DNA from 2 places in the Serratia sp. ID 25-353 genome. Region 2 is predicted to be linked to the other one. Evidence: predicted binding sites of a transcription regulator. Region 2 holds the regulator's gene; the other holds the start of a gene.
What was found. Region 2 encodes PurR, which represses purine synthesis genes. Its sites were predicted from a motif close to CANGCAAACGTTTGCNTG; they were not measured.

Region 1 (4,157 bases), 1.5 Mb from region 2:
ACCTGATCTCGCGCTCCGGCTGCGCCGGCATGCAGCGCTACGTGCAGACCTGGAGCGGCGACAACCGCACCAGCTGGCAAACGCTGCGCTACAACATCCGCATGGGGCTGGGCATGAGCCTGTCCGGGCTGTATAACCTCGGCCACGACGTCGGCGGCTTCTCCGGCGACAAGCCGGACGCGGAGCTGCTGGTGCGCTGGGTGCAAAACGGCGTGATGCATCCGCGTTTCACTATCCACTCCTGGAACGACGACGCCACGGTCAACGAGCCCTGGATGTACCCGGCCGCCACCCCGGCGGTGCGCGAGGCGATCAACCTGCGTTACCGGCTGCTGCCGTATTTCTACACCCTGCTATGGCAGGCCTGCGCCGACGATGAGCCGATGCTGCGCCCGACCTTTCTCGATCATGAACAGGATGCGCGCACCTTCGGCGAGAACGACGATTTTCTGATCGGCCGCGATCTGCTGGTGGCCAGCATAGTGGAACCGGGGCAGCGCCGGCGTTCGGTGTATCTGCCGGACAACGGCGAAGGCTGGTACTGCTTCTACAGCGGCCAGTGGTTCGGCGGCGGCCAGACGGTGACGCTGGCGGCGCCGCTGGAGCGCCTGCCGCTGCTGGTGCGCGCCGGGGCGGCGATGCCGCTGTCGCAGCGGCTGGCGCATGTGGACGTGGCCGCCGACGATCGGCGCGAGCTGCGGCTGTTTCCGCTCAAGGGCTGCGGCGCAAGTAGCGGGCTGCTGTTTGAGGACGACGGTGAAAGCGAAGGCTGGCGGCAGGGCGATGCGCTGTGGCTGCGCTGGGAAATGCGCTGCGACCCTCAGCGCATCATGCTGGATATCACGACGGAAGGGCGTTTCCGCCCGGCCTGGCGCACGCTGACGCTCAGCCTGCCGGAAGGCGAGACGCGCGCGCTGTGGGTGAACGGCGAACCGGGCGAGCGTTTTACGCTGGAGTAGGGGCTACTCGGCCGCGCGTTTCTTGCGCGGCTTCTTGGCGACGGTGATGGTTTTCACCTCGCTTTCCACCCAGCCATCCTGCAGGCGGGTTTTCAGCAGTTCGCCGACCTGCGCCTGTTTGGTGGTTTTCAGCAGCTCGCCGCGCGGGGTTTGCGTCACGCTGTAGCCGCGCGCCAGCGTCGCCAGCGGGCTGACGGTTTCCAGTTGGCTGCAGGCCACGCCGAAGCGCTGGCGGTAGGCGTTGAGCTGCCGCTCCATCGCCTGCTGCAGGCGGTATTCCTGCTGCTGCACGCGCTGTTGGTAGCGGTGAATGCGGCCCTGCGGCTGCACCTGTGCCAGCCGCTGCTGGGCGCGTTCGCTGCGGCGGGCGGCCAGGCGCAGCTGTTGCTGCATGCCGTCTTCCATACGGCGCTGCAGCTTGAACAGCAGCGTCTGCTGGCGCGCCAGGCGCAGATGCGGATGCTGCTGCTGTAAACGGTGGTGAATGCGGGTGAACTGCTGCTGGCGCTGCGCCAGGTAGTAATCCATCGCCATCTCCAGCCGCTGCTGCTGCGACTGCAGCTGGCGCAACAGCTCAAGCTGATTGCGGCTGACCAGTTCGGCGGCGGCGGATGGGGTCGGCGCGCGCAGATCGGCGACGAAATCGGCGATGGTGACGTCGGTTTCATGGCCGACGGCGCTGACGATCGGAATGCGGCTGGCGAAGATTGCCCGCGCCACGCGTTCGTCGTTGAAGCTCCACAGATCTTCCAGCGAACCGCCGCCGCGGCCGACGATCAGCACGTCGCATTCGTCGCGGCGGTTGGCGGTCTCGATGGCGCGCACGATCTGCATCGGCGCTTCCGCGCCCTGCACCGAGGTGGGGTAGATGACGATCGGCAGCGACGGATCGCGGCGCTGCAAGACCTGCAGAATATCGTGCAGCGCCGCGCCGCTGGCGGAGGTGATCACCCCGACGCGTTTGGCCGGGGCGGGCAGCGGCTGCTTGAATTGCTGATCGAACAGCCCTTCGGCGCTCAGGCGCTGTTTCAGCTGCTCGAACTGTTGCTGCAGCAGGCCGTCGCCGGCGGGCTGCATGCTCTCGGCGATCAGCTGGTAGTCGCCGCGCGGTTCATACAGCGTGATGCTGGCGCGCACCAAAACCTGCTGGCCGTTTTGCGGCCGGAAGGTGACGCGGCGGTTGCTGTTGCGGAACATCGCGCAGCGCACCTGAGCGCGGTCGTCTTTCAGCGTGAAATACCAGTGGCCGGAGGCGGGCTGGGAGAGGTTGGAGATCTCGGCGGAGAGCCAAATCTGCCCCATTTCCATTTCCAGCAGTTGGCGAACCGTCTGATTGAGGCGGCTTACGGTAAAAATGGAAGGCGAAACAGGTAGCGACATGTGACCCAGATCAAATTTCAAAACAATCACTTAATTGGTCGATACTACATGGCTGAAAAAGGTAATCAAGACTTTTTGCAAGAAAGTGCTGGAGGCAACCGATTCCGCTCTGTATAATGCCGCGGCAATATTTTATCTTTTTCACAGCCCACCCTGGTGAGATATTGCCCATGCTACGTATCGCTAAAGAAGCTCTGACGTTTGACGACGTCCTCCTGGTTCCAGCCCACTCCACGGTTCTGCCTAACACCGCAGAGCTCGGCACTCAACTGACCAAAACCATCCGCCTGAACATCCCTATGCTGTCCGCAGCCATGGATACCGTTACCGAATCCGGCCTGGCCATCGCGCTGGCGCAGGAAGGCGGCCTGGGCTTCATCCACAAAAACATGTCCATCGAGCGCCAGGCTGAAGAAGTCAGCCGCGTGAAGAAACATGAAAGCGGCGTAGTTACCGACCCGCAGACCGTTACCCCATCCACCACGCTGCAGGAAGTGAAAGAGCTGACCGCCCGCAACGGCTTCGCCGGTTACCCGGTCGTGACCGAAGACAACGAGCTGGTCGGCATCATCACCGGCCGCGACGTGCGCTTCGTGACCGATCTGACCCAGCCGGTCACCGCGGTCATGACGCCAAAAGATCGCCTGGTCACCGTGAAAGAAGGTGAAGCGCGCGACGTGGTGCTGCAGAAAATGCACGAAAAGCGCGTAGAAAAAGCGCTGGTGGTGGACGACAGCTTCCACCTGTTGGGCATGATCACCGTTAAAGACTTCCAGAAAGCGGAACGCAAACCGAACGCCTGTAAAGACGAGCACGGCCGTCTGCGCGTAGGTGCGGCGGTCGGCGCCGGCGCCGGCAACGAAGAGCGCGTTGACGCGCTGGTGGCGGCAGGCGTTGACGTCCTGCTGATCGACTCCTCGCACGGCCACTCCGAAGGCGTGCTGCAGCGCATCCGCGAAACCCGCGCCAAATACCCGGATCTGCAGATCGTCGGCGGCAACGTTGCGACCGCAGCGGGCGCCAAAGCGCTGGCTGAAGCCGGCGTGAGCGCGGTGAAAGTGGGTATCGGCCCTGGCTCCATCTGCACCACCCGCATCGTGACCGGCGTGGGCGTACCGCAGATCACCGCCATCGCCGACGCGGTGGAAGCGCTGGAAGGCACCGGCATTCCGGTTATCGCCGACGGCGGCATCCGCTTCTCCGGCGATATTGCCAAAGCGATCGCCGCAGGCGCATCCTGCGTGATGGTCGGTTCCATGCTGGCGGGCACCGAAGAATCCCCGGGCGAAATCGAGCTGTATCAGGGCCGTTCGTTCAAGTCTTACCGCGGCATGGGCTCGCTGGGCGCGATGTCCAAAGGCTCTTCCGACCGTTACTTCCAGACCGATAACGCCGCCGACAAACTGGTGCCGGAAGGTATCGAAGGCCGCGTTGCCTATAAAGGCATGCTGAAAGCCATCGTGCACCAGCAGATGGGCGGCCTGCGCTCCTGCATGGGCCTGACCGGCTGCGCCACCATCGACGATCTGCGCACCAAGGCGGAGTTCGTGCGCATCAGCGGCGCCGGCATTCAGGAAAGCCACGTGCACGACGTGACCATCACCAAAGAGTCGCCGAACTACCGCATGGGCTAATGCCTTAACCTCTCCTGAGTGAGAGGCCGGAGTGGGGCGTTAAGCCCCATCCCGAAACACACATTTTCGCTCTTTTTCTCTTGTTGCTGGAATTCGCCTCACATGACACAAAATATCCATAAGCATCGCATCCTGATACTGGACTTCGGTTCGCAATACACCCAACTGGTCGCCCGCCGCGTGC
Region 2 (4,157 bases):
TCTTACGCTCTTTGCGCTGCTGTTTACGCAGCTCTTCTTCAATTTGGCGCACGCTGCGCCACAGGCGCGTGTTGCCGCCGAGCAGCGTAAAAGCCATGCTAATGAAGCGCGGCCCGATGACCGCAGAAAAAAGAAAGCGGACAAAGCCGCTAAAAAAGCCAAAGTGACGGCCCCTGCGAAAAAAACCAAGACCGCCAAGGCGAAAAGCGAGAAAAGCGCGAAAAAGATCGTCAGCGCCAAACCCAAGGCCAAAGCACAGAAAACCGCCAAGATTAAAGTCACCCCGCCGAAAAAGGGCTATAAAAAAGGCTATGGTCGCCATCGCGAAGCCGGTATGGCCACCGCCAAACTGGCGCGTGATGAAAAGCCGTTAAAACTCAGCCCGGCGCACAAAAAACGCTACCAGCATGCCAAGCAGACCGCGATGGCCAAGCTGATGGATCAGATGGGCAAGCCTTATCGCTGGGGCGGCAGTTCGCCGCGCACCGGTTTCGACTGCAGCGGCCTTATCTATTACGCCTATAAAGACGTGGTGAAAATCAAAATGCCGCGCACCGCCAACGAAATGTATCACCTGCGCGACGCGGCGCCGATCAAGAAAAGCGAACTGGAAAGCGGCGATCTGGTGTTCTTCCGCATCAACAACCGCGGCGTGGCGGACCATGTTGGCGTCTACCTGGGCAACGGCAAATTCATCCAGTCGCCGCGCACCGGCGAAGAGATCCGCATCAGCCAGCTCGACAATGACTATTGGCAGAACCACTACATCGGCGCACGCCGCGTAGTGACGCCGAAAACCATTCGTTAATGCCCTGCTCTGCGCGGTTGCGGCCTGGGTCGCAACCGCCTGTTCAAGCTCTCGCCCATCGCACCACCCCACGCGCATTTCTCGCTTTTCTTCCTGTTTTTTATGATGAAAATTGTTAAGATTGAAAGACCACAATAAAAAACGGCCCATATGACTCTCGCCCCGGCGGGAAGCGAATGGCGCTGTAAAGGAGGAAGCAATGTCGTTTGAATTACCTGCATTACCGTATGAGAAAAACGCGCTCGAGCCGCACATCTCCGCCGAGACCCTGGAATACCACTACGGCAAACACCACAACACCTACGTGGTTAACCTGAACAACCTGGTGAAAGGCAGCGAATTCGAGGGCAAATCGCTCGAAGAGATCATCAAGACCTCTGACGGCGGCGTCTTCAACAACGCCGCGCAGGTGTGGAACCACACCTTCTACTGGCACTGCCTGTCGCCACAGGGCGGCGGTGAACCGCAGGGCGAACTGGCGGCGGCGATCGTCAAATCCTTCGGCTCCTTCGCTGCGTTCAAAGAGCAGTTCACCGATGCCGCAGTGAAAAACTTCGGCGCCGGCTGGACCTGGCTGGTGAAAAAACCGGACGGCGCGCTGGCGATCGTCAACACCTCCAACGCGGCCACCCCGCTGACCGGTGAAGACAAACCGCTGCTGACCGTTGACGTGTGGGAACACGCGTATTACATCGATTACCGCAATGCGCGTCCAAAATACCTGGAAAACTTCTGGGCGTTGGTCAACTGGACCTTCGCCGCGGAAAACCTGGCGTAAGCGCAGGTTCTGAGGTGATGAGGCGCAGCCAGGCTGCGCCTTTTTTATAACCGGGGGTAAATCAGTTCAACGCGGCAACGAAGCTGAAAGCGATAATGACCGCCAACGCGCAGACGGTGGTAAACAGCGACATCTTCAATTCGGTATCCATGACAACTCCTTTAAAATGGGCTTTCCTAAGGATAAAAGGCGCACAATTAGTACGTCAAATCATTTTCCCACAGTTCGCCGATAAAATCTTGTTATCATTTCCCGGTTTATAATCTCGATTACCTCTTCCACTTTTGTTCAATATGCGACAAAATTCGCAGTTCACAACTGCGTACCGGCATCCATGCCCCTCCTGACTAAGCGCTGAAGACTTCAACACACTAAAAACTCAGTTTTCGCTTCTCTGGAGAAGGATCTACGTAGGCAAACGATTAACATCACACTTACATGCTGTAAACATGTGAGTTCAGGAGTCATTCCTTACATGGCAACGATTAAAGATGTGGCCAAACGCGCGGGCGTTTCCACCACCACCGTTTCGCACGTCATCAATAAGACTCGTTTCGTCGCCGAAGAGACCAAAGCGGCCGTGTGGGCCGCCATCAAAGAGCTGCACTACTCGCCGAGCGCCGTGGCGCGCAGCCTGAAAGTCAATCACACCAAGTCGATCGGCCTGCTGGCCACCTCGAGCGAAGCGCCCTACTTTGCCGAAGTGATCGAGGCGGTGGAAAACAGCTGCTACAGCAAGGGCTACACCCTGATCCTGTGCAACTCGCACAACAATCTGGACAAGCAGCGCGCCTACCTGGCGATGCTGGCGCAAAAGCGCGTCGACGGCCTGCTGGTCATGTGCTCCGAGTACCCCGATCAGCTGCTGGGCATGCTGGAAGACTACCGTAATATCCCGATGGTGGTGATGGACTGGGGCGCCGCGCGCGGCGACTTCACCGATACCATCATCGATAACGCGTTCGAAGGCGGCTATCTGGCCGGCCGTTATCTGATCGAGCGCGGCCACCGCGATATCGGCGCCATTCCGGGCCAGCTGTCGCGCAACACCGGCGGCGGCCGTCATCAGGGCTTTATGAAGGCGCTGCAGGAAGCGCATATCGACATTCGCGAAGAGTGGATCGTCCAGGGTGACTTCGAGCCGGAGTCCGGCTACAAGGCGATGCACCAAATCCTGTCGCAAAAACAGCGGCCGACCGCGGTATTCTGCGGCGGCGACATCATGGCGATGGGCGCCATCTGCGCGGCCGACGAGCTGGGGCTGCGGGTGCCACAGGATATTTCCGTGATCGGCTATGACAACGTGCGCAACGCCCGCTACTTCACCCCGGCGCTGACCACCATTCACCAGCCTAAAGAACGCCTGGGCGAAATGGCCTTCACCATGCTGCTGGATCGCATTATCAGCAAGCGCGAAGAGTCGCAGGTGATCGAAGTGCATCCGAAGCTGATCGAACGCCGCTCGGTCGCCGACGGCCCGTTCATCGACTACCGCCGCTAATCCCTCGCGCCGGAAGCCTGCGCGGCTTCCGGTTCCACCTCGCTCAGCCATTCCTGATTCAGCGTTTCCCCATCGCCAAGATACGCCAGCAGCCAGCTCATCGCCGGTGACGGTTTATCCTGCTGCCAGGTCAGGCAGCAAGGGCTGGCGGGAAACGGCTGCTGCAACTGCAACGCCGTCAGCTCACCGCGCTGCACCCGCGGCAGCGCCCGATGTGCCGGCATCATGCCGACGCACAGCCCGGCGCACAAACAGTCGAGCGCCGAAGTCCAGTCCGGCACCACCAGCCGTCGCTGGTTATCCAGCGTCCAGGTGACGCGCTTGGGCAGATTGCGCGAGGTGTCCTCCAGGCAAAGCGAAGGGTATGGCCGCAGCTGATCGTCATTCAGCGGCCCCGTCAACTGCGCCAGCGGATGTTGCGGGCTGGCCACGCACAGCCAGTTCATATAACCCATGTCGCGAAAGGCGAAGCCGCCGCCGACCGGCACCGCACGGGTGGCGCCGATCGCCATGTCCGCTCTGCCGTCCACCAAGGCATCCCACACGCCGTTGAACACCTCGGGTTGCAGCATCAATTCGACGTCGGGGAAATGACGGTAGAAATCCAGCACCAGTTGGCGGCTGCGCTGCGGTTTGACGATGATGTCGACCGCGATATTCAGCTGGCCGCGCCACCCGTTAGCCACCTGCTGACAGTGGCGGCGAGTGTCGAGCATTTTTTTGATAACAACTCGCGCATCCTTGATAAACAACGCGCCGGCCGGCGTCAACTCCACGTCGCGGTGACGCCGCTCAAACAGCGGCACCGCCAGCCATTGCTCCAGCTGCCGTACGGTATAGCTCACCGCCGACGGCACCCGGTGCAGCTCCTGCGCCGCCGCGCTGAAACTGCCGGTACGCGCCACTGCGTCGACCACTTCAAGAGAATATTCAGACCACATCGCTTTGCCTTCAATTTTTTTAACAGCACTTTGCAAATATTACCGTTTCACAAGCAGAGATCCAGCCGGATACACTGGCCGGCGCTAAAAACCTGCGACACTAAAATATTAACGAGAAATACCATGCGA

Region 1: guaB (IMP dehydrogenase) is a predicted target of PurR. The motif match lies at 2,431-2,448, and genes of this name have one in related genera.

What each region holds. Positions count from the first base shown of each region.
Region 1 is NZ_CM139236.1:412,597-416,753, forward strand. It holds gene ACYF6X_RS01900 (glycoside hydrolase family 31 protein) at 1-959, shown strand, start outside; gene xseA (exodeoxyribonuclease VII large subunit) at 963-2,339, opposite strand; gene guaB (IMP dehydrogenase) at 2,510-3,973, shown strand; gene guaA (glutamine-hydrolyzing GMP synthase) at 4,076-4,157, shown strand, end outside.
Region 2 is NZ_CM139236.1:1,957,932-1,962,088, forward strand. It holds gene ACYF6X_RS09320 (C40 family peptidase) at 1-808, shown strand, start outside; gene sodB (superoxide dismutase [Fe]) at 1,008-1,586, shown strand; gene cydH (cytochrome bd-I oxidase subunit CydH) at 1,648-1,737, opposite strand; gene purR (HTH-type transcriptional repressor PurR) at 2,062-3,087, shown strand; gene punR (DNA-binding transcriptional activator PunR) at 3,084-4,028, opposite strand; gene punC (purine nucleoside transporter PunC) at 4,152-4,157, shown strand, end outside.